Regions from separate parts of the Streptomyces sp. NPDC057877 genome, predicted to be linked through region 1. Evidence: riboswitches for the same ligand, from Rfam matches in the RefSeq annotation. Region 1 holds a riboswitch; the other holds the start of a gene.
The links. Region 1 has a riboswitch for thiamine pyrophosphate ahead of ACFVQG_RS31215 (thiamine ABC transporter substrate binding subunit). Riboswitches for the same ligand answer to the same signal wherever they lie in the genome.
Positions count from the first base shown of each region.

Region 1 (6,981 bases):
CAGCGGCTGGAGCCCGGCCACCGCCCGCAGCAGCGTCGACTTGCCGCTGCCGCTGGGCCCGAGCACACACACGATCTCGTGCTCGGCCACCGCCAGGTCGACGGCGTCGAGCACGGCCCGCCCGTCGAAACGGACGGTCGCGGACTGAAGGCTCAGCAGCATCAGAACTCCCCCGTCCGGTTCGGCACCCGCAGCCTCTCCAGTACCAGCAGGGCCACCGCACACACCACCATCAGGATCGTGGACAGGGCCATTGCCTGCCCGTAGTTGAGGTCACCGGGCCGCCCGAGCAGCCGGGCCACGGCCACCGGCAGCGTCGGGTTGTCGGGGCGGGCGATGAAGACCGTCGCCCCGAACTCCCCGAGCGACACCGCGAAGGCGAACCCGGCCGCGACCAGCAGCGCCCGCCGCACCATCGGCAGGTCCACCTCGCGCCAGGCCCGCCACGGCGACGCCCCGAGCACGGCCGCCGCCTCCCGCAGCCGCGCGTCCACCGCCCGCAGCACCGGCAGCATGGTCCGTACCACGAAGGGCACCCCCACCAGCGCCTGCGCCAGCGGCACCAGGATCCAGGTGGCCCGCAGATCGAGCGGCGGCTCGTCGAGCGCGATCAGGAACCCGAACCCGACCGTCACCGCCGACACCCCCAGCGGCAGCATCAGCAGCGCGTCGAACCCGCGCACGAACCGCCCCGCGTCCCGCCGGGTCAGCGCCACCGCCGCGAGCCCGCCGACCAGCACCGCGATGGCGGTGGCGGCGAGGGCGTACGTCAGTGAGTTGCCGACCGCCTCGATGGGCGGCACGAGGAAGATCCCGCCCTCCGCCTCCGTCAGCGCCCGGTAGTAGCCGAAGCCGGGCGCGTCCAGCGACCGCTGGACGAGCACCGCGGGCGGCAGCACCAGCAGCACGGCGACCGAGCACAGCACCCCGCCGAGCAGCGCCCACTGCCCGGCACCACGCGGGCGGCGCGCCGTGGTGGCGGCGTCCACCAGCCGCAGGGCGGTCTCCCGCCGCCGTACGGTCCAGGCGTGCACGGCGAGGACGCCGCCGACCGCCGCGAACTGGACGAGCGTCAGCACGGCGGCGGTGGACAGGTCGAAGATCTCGGAGGTCTGCCGGTAGATCTCGACCTCCAGCGTCGAGAACGTCGGCCCGCCGAGGATCTGCACCACACCGAAGGAGGTGAAGGTGAACAGGAACACCATCAGCGAGGCGGCGGCCACCGCGGGCGCCAGCGCGGGCAGCGTCACCTGCCGCCAGGCCCGCAGCGGGGACGCCCCGAGCATCCGCGCCGCCTCCTCCTGCCGGGGGTCCAACTGCGCCCACAGCCCGCCGACGGTCCGCACGACGACCGCGTAGTTGAAGAAGACGTGCGCCAGCAGGATCGCCCAGACGGTGGTGTCCAGGCGTACGCCCCACAGCTCGTCCAGCAGTCCGCCGCGCCCGACCAGCGCCAGGAACGCCGTACCGACGACGACGGTCGGCAGCACGAACGGCACCGTGACGACCGCCCGCAGCACCTGGCGGCCGGGGAAGTCCAGCCGGGCCAGGACATAGGCGCCGGGCAGCGCGATCAGCAGGGTCAGCGCGGTGGAGACCAGCGCCTGCCAGGTGGTGAACCACAGCACCTGCCGGATCCCGGAGTCCCCGAGGACCTCCCACAGCCGCCCGAACCGCCAGCCGTCGCCGACGCGCAGCCCGCGCGCGACGATCGCGGTGACGGGGTAGGCGAAGAAGACGCCGAAGAACGCGACGGGCAGGGCGAGCAGCCCCAGCCGCGCCGCGCCGCTCCGCACGCGGGAGGTCACCTGCGTCACCTGCGTCACTTCAGCACGAGCGAGTTCCACGACTTGACCCACTCGTCACGGTTCTCGGCGATCTTCGCCGGTGCCATGGTGTGGGGGTCGTCGGCCTGCGGACCGTACTGCGTGAACTCCTCGGGCACCTGGGCGCCCTCCCGCACCGGGTAGACGAACATGTTCAGCGGCATGTCCTCCTGGAACCGCTTGCCGACGAGGAAGTCGATGAGCGCCTTGCCGCCCTCGCTGTTGCGGGCGTTGCTCAGCAGGCCCGCGTACTCGACCTGCCGGAAACAGGTGCCCATCGCCACGCCGGTCGGGGCGGTCTCGGGGCGCGGGTCGGCGAAGACGACCTCGGCGGGCGGCGAGGAGGCGTACGACACGACCAGCGGCCGGTCGCCGCCCGCCTGCTTGCCGCCCGCGGACCCGGAGAACTCCTCGTTGTAGGCCTGCTCCCAGCCCTCGACGACCTTCACGCCGTTGCCCTTGAGCTTCTCCCAGTAGTCCTGCCAGCCGTCGTCCCCGTACTCCGCGGCCGTACCGAGCAGGAACCCGAGCCCCGGCGAGGAGGAGGCGGCGTTCTCGGTGACGAGGAGGTCCTTGTACTCGGGCTTGACGAGATCGTCGTACGACCGCGGCGGCTTCAGGTCGTGCTCCTCGAAGTACGCCTTGTCGTAGTTGACGCAGATGTCACCGGTGTCGACGGGCGTGACGCGCCCCTCACCCTCGTCGCCCCGGTACTCGGGCCGGATCTCGTCGGCACCCTTGGGCTCGTACGACTGGAACAGCTCGTTGTCGAGAGCACGCGACAGCAGGGTGTTGTCGACGCCGAAGAGGACGTCGCCCTGCGGGTTGTCCTTGGTCAGGATCGCCTTGTTGACGGCCTGCCCGGCGTCGCCGTCGGTGAGGACCTTCACCTGGTAGCCGGACTCCTCCTCGAAGGCCGCGAGGACGTCCTCGGAGACGGCCCACGAGTTGTGGCTGACGAGCGTGACGGTCTTGCTGTCGGCCGCGGAGTCGCCGCCGGACGACGACCCCCCGCACCCGGACAGCGCGACGACCCCGAGCCCGGCGGCCACGGCGGCGGCGTACCTGTTGATGTGCACTGGATTCCTCCTGGGATGGACCAGGAGAAGACGCGGCCCCGCCCGGGACCTTCCGCGGTTCCCGGGCAGGGCGCAACAGCTCGAGTGATGACCGATCTCCCTACCCAGAATGACCTGGGCCAGGTTCGGAGGGTCTGCGGCCGGTTGCCGCACTCTCAGCGCTGTGGCGCTCCCCTGTCGGAATATGAAGATGTGTTCCTACGGCGCTCAGACTACCGTTCGGTGGCCGCGAGCTGTCCACACGCCCCGTCGATCTCCTGGCCCCGGGTGTCCCTGATCGTCACCGGCACACCGTGCGCGGCGATCGCCTCGACGAAGGCCTTCTCGTCCTCGGGCCGCGACGCGGTCCACTTCGACCCCGGCGTCGGGTTCAGCGGGATGAGATTCACGTGCACGGGCCTGCCCCGCAGCAGCCGCCCGAGCCGGTCCCCACGCCAGGCCTGGTCGTTGATGTCCCGGATCAGCGCGTACTCGATGGACAGCCGCCGCCCGGACTTCTCGGCGTACTCCCACCCGGCGTCCAGCACCTCCCGCACCTTCCACCGCGTGTTCACGGGTACGAGGGTGTCCCGCAACTCGTCATCCGGCGCGTGCAGCGAAATGGCCAGCCGACACTTGAACCCCTCGTCGGCGAACCGGTGGATGGCGGGCACCAGCCCCACCGTCGACACGGTGATCCCCCGCTGCGAGAGACCGAGCCCGTCCGGCTCGGGATCGGTGAGCGCGCGGATGGCACCGACGACCCGCTTGTAGTTGGCGAGCGGCTCCCCCATCCCCATGAACACGATGTTCGACAGCCGCGCCGGACCCCCGGGAATCTCCCCGTCCCGCAGCGCCCGCATCCCGTCCACGATCTGGTGCACGATCTCCGCGGTCGACAGGTTCCGGTCGAGCCCCGCCTGCCCGGTCGCGCAGAACGGGCAGTTCATCCCGCACCCCGCCTGCGAGCTGATGCACATGGTCACCCGGTCCGGGTACCGCATCAGCACCGACTCCACCAGCGTCCCGTCGAACAGCCGCCACAGCGTCTTACGGGTGGTGTCCGCGTCCGTCGACAGATGCCGTACGACGGTCATCAGCTCCGGCAGCAGCGCGTCCCTCAGCTTCTCGCGCGACGCGGCGGGAATGTCGGTCCACTCCTGCGGCGCGTGCGCGTACCGCGCGAAGTAGTGCTGCGAGAGCTGCTTGGCACGAAACGGCTTCTCCCCGACCGCAACCACCGCCTCCTTGCGCTCGGCGGGCGAGAGATCGGCGAGATGCCGCGGCGGCTTCTTGGCTCCGCGGGGGGCTACGAAAGTGAGTTCTCCGGGCTTGGGCATGGTTCAACCAGTGTCGCAGATCCACTGGTGTGACCCGGCCCGCCCGGTTGACCGGCTCTCCGGCCGTCCCGCTAGACGGCCATGCCCTCCAGCCGCTCCTTGAGGCGCTGCTCGTTGCGGGGCAGTTCCCTGCGGACCTGGGGGCGGACGACGAAGGGGACCAGGGCCCTGCCGATGCCGTGGCCCACGAAGTCCAGTTCCAGGGTGACGCGGGAGCGCCGGCCGCCCTCGAGGGGCTCGATCTCCCCGTGGAAGAAGGCGCGGACGGGGCCGTCGATGCCCTGCACCCGCCAGCTGTACGGGGGCTCGTGCTCGGTCAGCTCCATGGTCATCGGCACCTCGCGGCTGCCGACCCGGCGGGTGACGCGGACGCGGGAGCCGGTGTGCAGTGGGCCCTCGTCGAGCCGCTCGGCCGCCAGGGCGCTCAGCTGCCAGTCGGGCAGGTGGTCGGGGTCGACGGCGTAGGCGTAGACGTCCTCGGGGCTGCGGTCGACGTCGATCTGTTCGCGGATGGTGTGCATGGTGGCCCCCTCTTCCGGCCGTACACCGAAATCGTCTCACCGGCGTGCCGGGGCCGCCATCGACGACGAAGCCCCCGTCCCGGGGTGGGACGGGGGCCGCGCGCGTGGGCGGGTCAGGTGGAGCCGACGAAGATCACCATCAGGAGCCAGGCGACCGGCGCCGTCGGCAGCAGGGAGTCAAGACGGTCCATGATGCCGCCGTGGCCCGGCAGCAGCGTGCCCATGTCCTTGATGCCGAGGTCGCGCTTGATCATGGACTCGCCGAGGTCGCCGAGCGTGGCGCTGGCCGCGACCGCGAGGCCGAGCAGCAGCCCCTGCCACCAGACGCCGTCGTCGACCAGGAACTGCATGCACAGCGCGCCCGCCACCATGGCGAAGCTCACCGCGCCGAGCAGGCCCTCGCGGGTCTTGCCGGGGCTGATCCGCGGCGCCAGCTTGTGCTTGCCGAACCGCCACCCGACGGCGTACGCCCCGGTGTCGCTGACGACCGTCAGCAGCAGGAACGTCAGCACCCGGTACGGCCCGTCGTCCGCGGTCAGCATCATCGCCACGAACGTCGCCAGGAACGGCACGTAGAACGCGGCGAAGACGCCCGCCGTGACGTCCTTGAGGTAGCCCTCGGGCGGTTCCGTCATCCGCCAGACCAGCACCGCGAGCGCGGTGAGCGCCATCGCGACCCAGGCGCCCTCGGCGCCCCGGACGTACCCGGCCACGACCATCGCGGCGCCGCCGAGCGCCAACGGCACCAGCGGTGCCCGGATGCCCTTGCGCTCGTCCAGCCGCTTGGTCAGCTCCCACAGGCCCACGACGACGGCGACCGCGACGACGCCGACGAAGACGGCCTTGACGACGAACAGCGAGGCGATGATCACCACACCGAGGCCGACGCCGACCCCTATCGCGGCGCCCAGGTCGCGCCCCGCGCTCTTCTTCTGCCGGGAGACCGGCTGCGGGGCGTCGGACATGGGCTCCGGATTCTGCGGCACTGTCCCGTGTGTCGCGTAGGGCTGTGCCGCTGGTGTTTCGTCGCGGAACAAGGGGCCGCCCAGCCGAGCGGCCCCCCGGTCCCGGTCGTCATCCTGGTCTCCGCCTACTGCGGACACGTCGGGCACGAAGGGCATGGGGCGAGTCTGCTGCGCGTCATGCGCATCGTACGTGGGTCCCGCCGGGACGGCTCCCGGAACAGGCCCCTGTCCGGACGGCCCCCAGTACCCGGCTGGTGGCGGCGTCCCCCAGGAAGAGTCGTTCATCAGACCTCGAGCAGCTCCGACTCCTTGTGCTTGAGCAGCTCGTCCACCTGGGCGACGTACTTCGCCGTGGTGTCGTCCAGCTCCTTCTCCGCGCGGCGGCCCTCGTCCTCGCCGACCTCGCCGTCCTTGATCAGCTTGTCGATGGCGTCCTTGGCCTTGCGGCGCACGGAGCGGATCGAGATCTTGGCGTCCTCGCCCTTGCCGCGGGCCACCTTGATGTACTCGCGGCGGCGCTCCTCGGTCAGCTCGGGGAACACCACCCGGATGATGTTGCCGTCGTTGCTCGGGTTGACGCCCAGGTCGGAGTCGCGGATCGCCTGCTCGATGTTGCGCAGCGCGCTCTTGTCGAACGGGGTCACCACGGCCATGCGCGGCTCGGGCACGGAGAACGAGGCCAGCTGGTTGATCGGCGTCGGCGCGCCGTAGTAGTCGGCCACGATCTTGTTGAACATCGCCGGGTGCGCACGGCCGGTGCGGATCGCGGCGAAGTCCTCCTTGGCGACCACGACGGCCTTCTCCATCTTCTCCTCGGCCTCGAGGAGGGTCTCTTCGATCACCACTTGCTCCTGCGTGTCTTGAGTAGGCCCGGCTGCGTCTCGTGGCTGCGGTCGGCGGCCGGCTGCGTCGCGTCTTCTTCCTGCACGGTTCCCGACCGGCAGGACATTGTCCATCCCCCGGTCAGCTGCGACCGGCTTGGTCGCCCACCAGCGTGCCGATCTTCTCACCCTTGACGGCGCGGGCGATATTGCCCTCCTTCAGGAGTTCGAAGACCACGATCGGCAGCTTGTTGTCGCGGCACAGGGTGACGGCGGTGGCGTCGGCGACCTTCAGGTCCCGGGTGATGACCTCGCCGTAGCCGAGCGCGTCGAACTTCACGGCGTCGGGGTTGGTCTTCGGGTCGGAGTCGTAGACCCCGTCCACGCCGTTCTTGCCCATCAGCAGCGCCTCGGCGTCGATCTCCAGGGCGCGCTGGGCGGCGGTGGTGT
Region 1 covers NZ_JBHVMS010000011.1:199,644-206,624, reverse strand. Annotated here, with positions in the region: gene ACFVQG_RS31225 (ABC transporter ATP-binding protein) at 1-162, opposite strand, end outside; gene ACFVQG_RS31220 (ABC transporter permease) at 162-1,847, opposite strand; gene ACFVQG_RS31215 (thiamine ABC transporter substrate binding subunit) at 1,823-2,905, opposite strand; TPP riboswitch at 2,985-3,091, opposite strand; gene rlmN (23S rRNA (adenine(2503)-C(2))-methyltransferase RlmN) at 3,118-4,224, opposite strand; gene ACFVQG_RS31205 (SRPBCC family protein) at 4,296-4,745, opposite strand; gene ACFVQG_RS31200 (phosphatidate cytidylyltransferase) at 4,859-5,995, opposite strand; gene frr (ribosome recycling factor) at 5,995-6,552, opposite strand; gene pyrH (UMP kinase) at 6,674-6,981, opposite strand, start outside.

Region 2 (6,981 bases), on a different contig from region 1:
GGTGGAGCGGCCGATCAGCACCTCGTCGCCGAGGAGGGCGCGGGCCGCCGGGACCGGGAGGTCGCCCTGGCCGAGGTGGAGCACGTCGGCCGTGGCGGCGTGGGCGACGTCCGCGCGGTCGTTGACCGCGAGGAGTCTGCCGTGCCGGGCGCAGGCCTCGGCGAAGACCGCCAGGTGCTCCAGCTCCTCGGCGGCCTCCATGCCCTTGTCGCGCAGTTGCACGATGTCGACGCCGCCCGCCAGGACCGCGTCCAGGAACTCGGGCAGGTCGCCCTGGCGCTTGCGGGCGTCCGTGCACAGGTAGAGCCGGGCGTCGGCGAGCTGTTCGCGGGCGGTGGCGGCGGGCATACGTGTTCCCCCGTGGTCGGTGGTGTACGGGCCGCGGGGCTGCCGTGGCCCGTACACCGGGCTGCTGGTCGGATCAGACGGCGAGCGCCTGGGCGCGGCGCTTCACCTCCGTTCCGCGATTCTCGCTCAGGGCCTGCGCGGGGGTGCCGGGCAGGCTCTCGTCGGGGGTGAACAGCCACTCGAGCATCTCTTCGTCGGTGAAGCCGTCGTCCCGCAGGAGCGTCAGGGTTCCGGACAGGCCCTTGACGACCCGGTCCCCGTCGATGAAGGCGGCGGGGACGTGCAGCGCACGGTTCTCGCCACGCCGTACGGCGATGAGCTGGCCTTCCTTCACCAGCTGCCGCACGCGCGTCACCTCGACATCGAGCATCTCCGCGATGTCGGGCAGCGTGAGCCAGGCGGGGACGAGAGCATCGATCTTTGCGTCAATCTCGGTCACGCGAACAAGCCTGCCATCCCCCACTGACAGTCGGAAGTCAGCCCCGCCCACCTGGGGGGACGCGGGGGCGCACGGGGCCGCTCGCGCGGGCGGGCGGGGCGTGGGGGCGCCCACGTGGCCGGAAGCGGGCGTGGGGGCGCCCACGTGGCCGCAAGCGGAGGTGGGGGCGCCACGTGGCCGGAAGAAGCGGAGGTGGGGGTGGGCGCGGCAGGTCGGGGACGGCCACCAGGACGGGCGGCGCCCGGCGGGGAAGCACGACCCGGGGCGCACCTCGGCCGGTAGGTACCGGTGTGGTCGCCCCGCGCGCCCCGCGCGCACGAGGCACAACGCACGGGGCGGGAGCACAGCGCAGGGCGCGGGAGCACAGGACACGGCGCGGGAGCACAGGACACGAGCGCGAGCGCGCACGGGCCGGGGCCGGGCAGCCCCGGGGCCGGGCAGCCGGGGCCGGGCAGCCGGGGCCGGGCAGCCGGGGCCGGGCAGCCGGGCCCGCGGGCCGGTGGCTACGCGGTCGCCGACTTCAGTGGGCGGGCCGGGTCCGTGAGGAGCGTGGGGTTCATTCGGGCGCCCGACTCGATCAGGCGTCTGCCCTGGGCCAGGTCCCTGGGACGGCCCACGGCCAGGAGGGCGGTCAGGCGGTCGCCGCGGAGCCAGCAGACCGTCCAGGCGGGGCCGGAGGGGTCGCCGCGCCAGACGGTGGTGTCGGCGGCGGGGTGGTGCCCCGCGTACTGGACGAAGCGGCCGAACTGCTCGGACCAGAAGTACGGCACCGGGTCGTAGTCGGCGGGGGCCTCGCCGAGGATGTCCGCGGCGACGGTGCGGGGGCCCTGGAGGGCGTTGTCCCAGTGGTGGACGAGGAGACGCTCGCCGTACCGTCCCGAGGGGAAGGACGCGCAGTCGCCGACCGCGTACACGTCCGGGGCCGAGGTGCGCAGCCCGGCGTCGGCCACCACCTCGCCCCACGTGCCCAGCTCGATGCCGGACCCGGCGAGCCAGGCGGTGGCGGGGCGGGCGCCGATGCCGACGACCACGGCGTCCGCGGGCAGCCGGGTGCCGTCGTCGAGGACCACGACGCCGGGTTCGATGTGCGCCACGCGCGCGTGGGTGCGCAGGACGGCCCCGCTGTCGGCGTACCAGGCCGCCATGGGCACGGCCACCTCGGCGGGCAGCGAGCCCGCGAGCGGGCGGTCCGCGGCCTCCACGACCGTCACGGCGCAGCCCGCCTCGCGCGCCGCGGTGGCGAACTCGGCGCCGATCCAGCCCGCGCCGACGATCACGATGTCACGCTGCCGGGCGAGCACCGGCCGCAGCCGCTCGGCGTCGTCCAGGGTGCGCAGCAGATGCACCCCGGGCACGCCCTCCGTGCCCGGCAGCCGGACCGGTTCCGCGCCGGTGGCGACGACCAGGACGTCGTAGGGGACCGGCCCGGCCCCGGTGTCCAGCTCGTGGTCGGCGGGGCGCACGCCCGCCACCTCGCGGCCCAGCCGCAGCTCGATGCCGAGCGCCTCGAAGTCGACGTCGAAGGCGGAGCCCTCGGCCGTGCCGAGCAGCACGGCCTTGGACAGCGGCGGCCGGTCGTAGGGCTGGTGCGGCTCCGCGCCGATCAGCGTCACGGTGCCGGTGAAGCCCTGTTCGCGCAGGGCGACCGCGGTCTGCACCCCGGCCATGCCCGCGCCCACGACGACCACGCGCCGTGGCGTGGACCCTCCCCGTGCCTGCGTCTGCTCGCTCACCTGATCACCATAGACAACTGACGAAAAGTCAGTCATGGGGCGGGCTCGGTGACCTGCTCCACCACACTGGTGCCGCTGCCCTCCTGCGACTCCCACTCCCAGGCCTCCTCCAACCGCACCCGCCCGTCGGGCAGTTCCACGACCGTCGACACACAGTGCCCCGACGACGTGGTGCCGTCCTGCTTGAGCTGCACGTACCGGAAGTCCAGCCGGTCACCTGCCCGGGTCCCCACCAGATGGCCGCGTACGACGTCGCCGCCCGCGTACTCCGCCCAGATCTCGCCCTCCTTCTCGTGGTACGTGAACCGGGTCCGGGTGCCGACCTGACCTGGGGCCTGGTCGGCGACCGGGGCGAGGACGAGGCCGTCGAGCGAGCGCGGCATGGCGGAGGCTCCCTTACAGAGACGTCGCGGCAACAGCTAGGGTGGTGGCCAACGTAAAGCACTCGCGGGAGCCCGGACGCACCGGGCTGAGAGGGAGGCTGGCGGCCTCCGACCGTACGAACCTGATCCGGGTCATGCCGGCGAAGGGAGGGGCTGGACGCCCATGTCGCGTACGTCAGACGTCCTTGTCATCGGGGGCGGAGTCATCGGCCTCGTCACCGCGTGGCGAGCCGCACAGCGCGGGCTCACCACCGCGGTGGTGGATCCGGAACCGGGCGGCGGAGCCGCACAGGTGGCGGCCGGAATGCTGGCCGCCGTCACGGAACTGCACTACGGCGAGCAGACCCTGCTCGGGCTCAATCTCGCCTCCGCCCGCCGCTATCCCGACTTCGCGGCCGAACTCACCGAACTCACCGGCCACGACGTCGGCTACCGCCGCAGCGGCACCCTCGCCGTCGCGCTGGACACCGACGACCGGGCCCACCTGCGCGAACTGCACGCCCTGCAACGCCAGTCGGGGCTGGAGTCCGAGTGGCTGTCCGGGCGGGACTGCCGCCGTCTGGAGCCGATGCTCGCGCCGGGCGTGCGCGGCGGGCTGCGGGTGGACGGTGACCACCAGATCGACCCCCGGCTCCTCTCGACGGCTCTCGTGGCCGCCTGCGAGCGGGCGGGCGTGGTCTTCCGCCGGGCCTGGGCCGAACGGCTCACCGTCGTACGGGAGCGGGCCACCGGTGTGCTCACGCGGGACGGCGATCAGCTCACCGCCGAGCAGGTCGTGCTGGCCGCGGGGAGCCTCAGCGGACGCCTCGCGGGCGTTCCCGACGCCGTACTGCCGCCCGTGCGGCCCGTGAAGGGGCAGGTGCTGCGGCTGGCCGTGCCGGAGCGGTACGCGCCGTTCCTCAGCCGCACCGTCCGCGCGATGGTCCGCGGCAGCCATGTCTACCTGGTGCCGCGCGAGAACGGCGAACTGGTCGTCGGCGCCACCAGCGAGGAACTCGGCTGGGACACCTCGGTCACCGCGGGCGGCGTGTACGAGCTGCTGCGCGACGCGCACGAGCTGCTGCCCGGGATCACCGAGCTGCCCCTGACGGAGACCCGCGCGGGACTGCGCCCCGGCTCCCCGGACAACGCGCCGCTGCTCGGCCCGACCGCGCTCGACGGGCTGCTGCTGGCCACCGGGCACTTCCGCAACGGCGTGCTCCTCACCCCGGTCACCGGCGACGCCATGGCGCACGTCCTGGCCACCGGCGAGCTGCCCGAGGTGGCCCGGCCCTTCACCCCCCAGCGCTTCACCGGAACCCCGGCCCTCATGGAGCAGCCCGCATGAACATCTCCGTCAACGGAGAGCCCCGGCACATCGCGCCCGGCACGGCTCTCGACGCCCTCGTCAGCACGCTCACCGCGGCGCCCTCCGGAGTGGCCGCCGCCCTCAACGAAACCGTCGTCCCGCGCGCGCAGTGGTCCACCACGCCGCTGGCCGAGGGCGACCGCGTCGAAGTCCTCACCGCCGTCCAAGGAGGCTGACCATGGCCGACGATCCCTTCGTCCTCGGCGGTACGTCCTTCACGTCCCGCCTGATCATGGGCACCGGCGGGGCGCCCAGCCTGGAGGTGCTGGAGCGCGCGCTGGTCGCCTCCGGCACGGAGCTGACGACGGTCGCGATGCGGCGCGTGGACCCCTCGGTGCACGGTTCCGTGCTGTCCGTCCTGGACCGGCTCGGGATCCGGGTGCTGCCCAACACCGCCGGGTGCTACACCGCCGGTGAGGCCGTGCTGACGGCCCGCCTCGCGCGCGAGGCGCTCGGTACGGATCTGGTGAAGCTGGAGGTGATCGCCGACGAGCGGACGCTGCTGCCGGACCCGATCGAGCTGCTCGACGCGGCGGAGACGCTGGTCGACGACGGGTTCACGGTGCTGCCGTACACCAATGACGACCCCGTGCTGGCGCGGAAGCTGGAGGACGCCGGATGTGCGGCGATCATGCCGCTGGGGTCGCCGATCGGGTCGGGGATGGGGATTCGCAACCCGCACAACTTCGAGCTGATCGTGGAGCGGGCGGGGGTGCCGGTGATCCTGGACGCGGGGGCGGGTACGGCGTCGGACGCGGCGTTGGCGATGGAGCTGGGGTGTGCGGGGGTGATGCTGGCCTCCGCGGTGACCCGGGCTCAGGAGCCGGTGCTGATGGCTGACGCGATGCGGCATGCGGTGGAGGCGGGGCGGTTGGCCCGGCGGGCCGGGCGGATTCCCGTGCGGCGGTTCGCGGAGGCGTCGTCTCCTGCGGAGGGCCTGGCGGTGCTGGATCCTGAGCGGCCTGCCTTCTGAACCGGCGTGGGTGCTGGCCGTTTCCCTCCGACCCGCGCACCACCCGTTTCCGGGCGGCTGGCAGGTTCACGTTTGCCGTGGGTGGCTCGGCGCCGTCGGCGGCTTCTCCTTCGTGCGTTGCGTCACAGGTACGAATCAGTCCTGGTGCGATCTCGAAGCAAGCGGCCAGGTCTGTCAGTCGCTCCTCGTACACTCACCTGCGTGGACACGACCCTTCAGGACCCTCTCGTCGGGCAGGTGCTCGACGGTCGTTATCGCATCGACGCGCGGATCGCCGTCGGTGGGATGGCGACCGTCTACCGGGCCGTGGACACCCGGCTGGACCGCGTTCTCGCCGTCAAGGTGATGCACCCGTCGCTCGCGACGGACGGCACGTTCGTCGAGCGGTTCATCCGTGAGGCCAAGTCGGTGGCGCGGCTCGCGCACCCCAACGTCGTCCAGGTGTTCGACCAGGGGACCGACGGGGCGTATGTCTATCTCGCCATGGAGTACGTCGCGGGCTGCACCCTGCGCGATGTGCTGCGCGAGCGCGGGGCGCTCCAGCCGCGGGCCGCGCTGGACATCCTGGAGCCGGTGCTCGCCGCGCTCGGCGCCGCGCACCGGGCGGGGTTCGTGCACCGGGACATGAAGCCGGAGAACGTGCTCATCGGGGACGACGGCCGGGTCAAGGTCGCCGACTTCGGCCTGGTGCGCTCGGTGGACACCGTCACCAGCACCACCGGCGCGGTGCTCGGCACCGTCGCCTACCTCGCCCCCGAGCAGATCGAGCAGGGCGGCGGCGTGGACGCGCGCGTCGACGTGTACGCGTGCGGGGTCGTCCTGTACGAGATGCTCACCGGCGGCAAGCCGCACGACGGGGACTCCGCCGCCGTGGTCCTCTACAAGCACCTCCACGAGGACGTGCCGCCGCCCTCGGCGTCCGTGCCGGGCCTGGCGTACGAGCTGGACGAGCTGGTCGCCTCGGCCACCGCGCGCAACCCCGGTATCCGGCCGCACGACGCCGTGGCGCTGCTCGCGCAGTCCCGTACGGCGCGCGGCGCGCTCAGCGACGAGCAGCTGGACATGGTGCCGCCGCAGGCGCTCGGCACGGACCACGGCCACGACAACGCCGAGGACCGCACCAGCGTGCTCCCGCGCTCGCTCACCGTGCCGCGGACGCTGCCCGTCGACGGGGACGCCCCCGACCCGTACGGCCCCCACCTCACCAGCCGCCTGGACGCGCCGCCGCTGCCGCCGCGCCGCCGGACCGGGCTGCCCCGGCGCGGGGTGCTCACGATCGTCGCGGCCGTCCTGCTGGCCCTCGGCATCGGGGCGGGCGTCTGGTACATCAACTCCGGCCAGTTCACCAAGGTCCCCCCGCTCCTCGCACAGACCGAGCAGGAGGCCCGGGACCGGCTCGGCGACGCCGGTCTCGACGTCGGCAAGGTCGAGCGGGCGTACAGCGACACCGTGCAGCGCGGCACCGTGATCAGCACGGACCCGGCACCGGGCAGCCGGATCCGGGGCAACGGCTCCGTCGCCCTCACCCTCTCGCGCGGCCCGGAGACCGTGCAGGTGCCCGACGTGACGGGATACCGGCTGGACAGGGCGAAGGACGTGATCAAGCAGGAGGGCCTGCAGCCCGGCATGGTCACGCGCACGTTCAGCGACGACGTCCCCAGAGGCTTCGTGATCAGCACCGGCCCGGAGAGCGGCACCGAGCTGCGCTCCGGCTCCGCGGTCACGCTCACCGTCAGCAAGGGCAACCCCGTCGACGT
Region 2 covers NZ_JBHVMS010000005.1:364,946-371,926, forward strand. Annotated here, with positions in the region: gene thiE (thiamine phosphate synthase) at 1-348, opposite strand, end outside; gene ACFVQG_RS16685 (Rv2175c family DNA-binding protein) at 422-787, opposite strand; gene ACFVQG_RS16690 (NAD(P)/FAD-dependent oxidoreductase) at 1,291-2,520, opposite strand; gene ACFVQG_RS16695 (hypothetical protein) at 2,553-2,903, opposite strand; TPP riboswitch at 2,958-3,069, shown strand; gene thiO (glycine oxidase ThiO) at 3,067-4,230, shown strand; gene thiS (sulfur carrier protein ThiS) at 4,227-4,427, shown strand; gene ACFVQG_RS16710 (thiazole synthase) at 4,430-5,224, shown strand; gene pknB (Stk1 family PASTA domain-containing Ser/Thr kinase) at 5,426-6,981, shown strand, end outside.
Region 2: another riboswitch for thiamine pyrophosphate. It lies ahead of thiO (glycine oxidase ThiO); the one in region 1 lies ahead of ACFVQG_RS31215 (thiamine ABC transporter substrate binding subunit).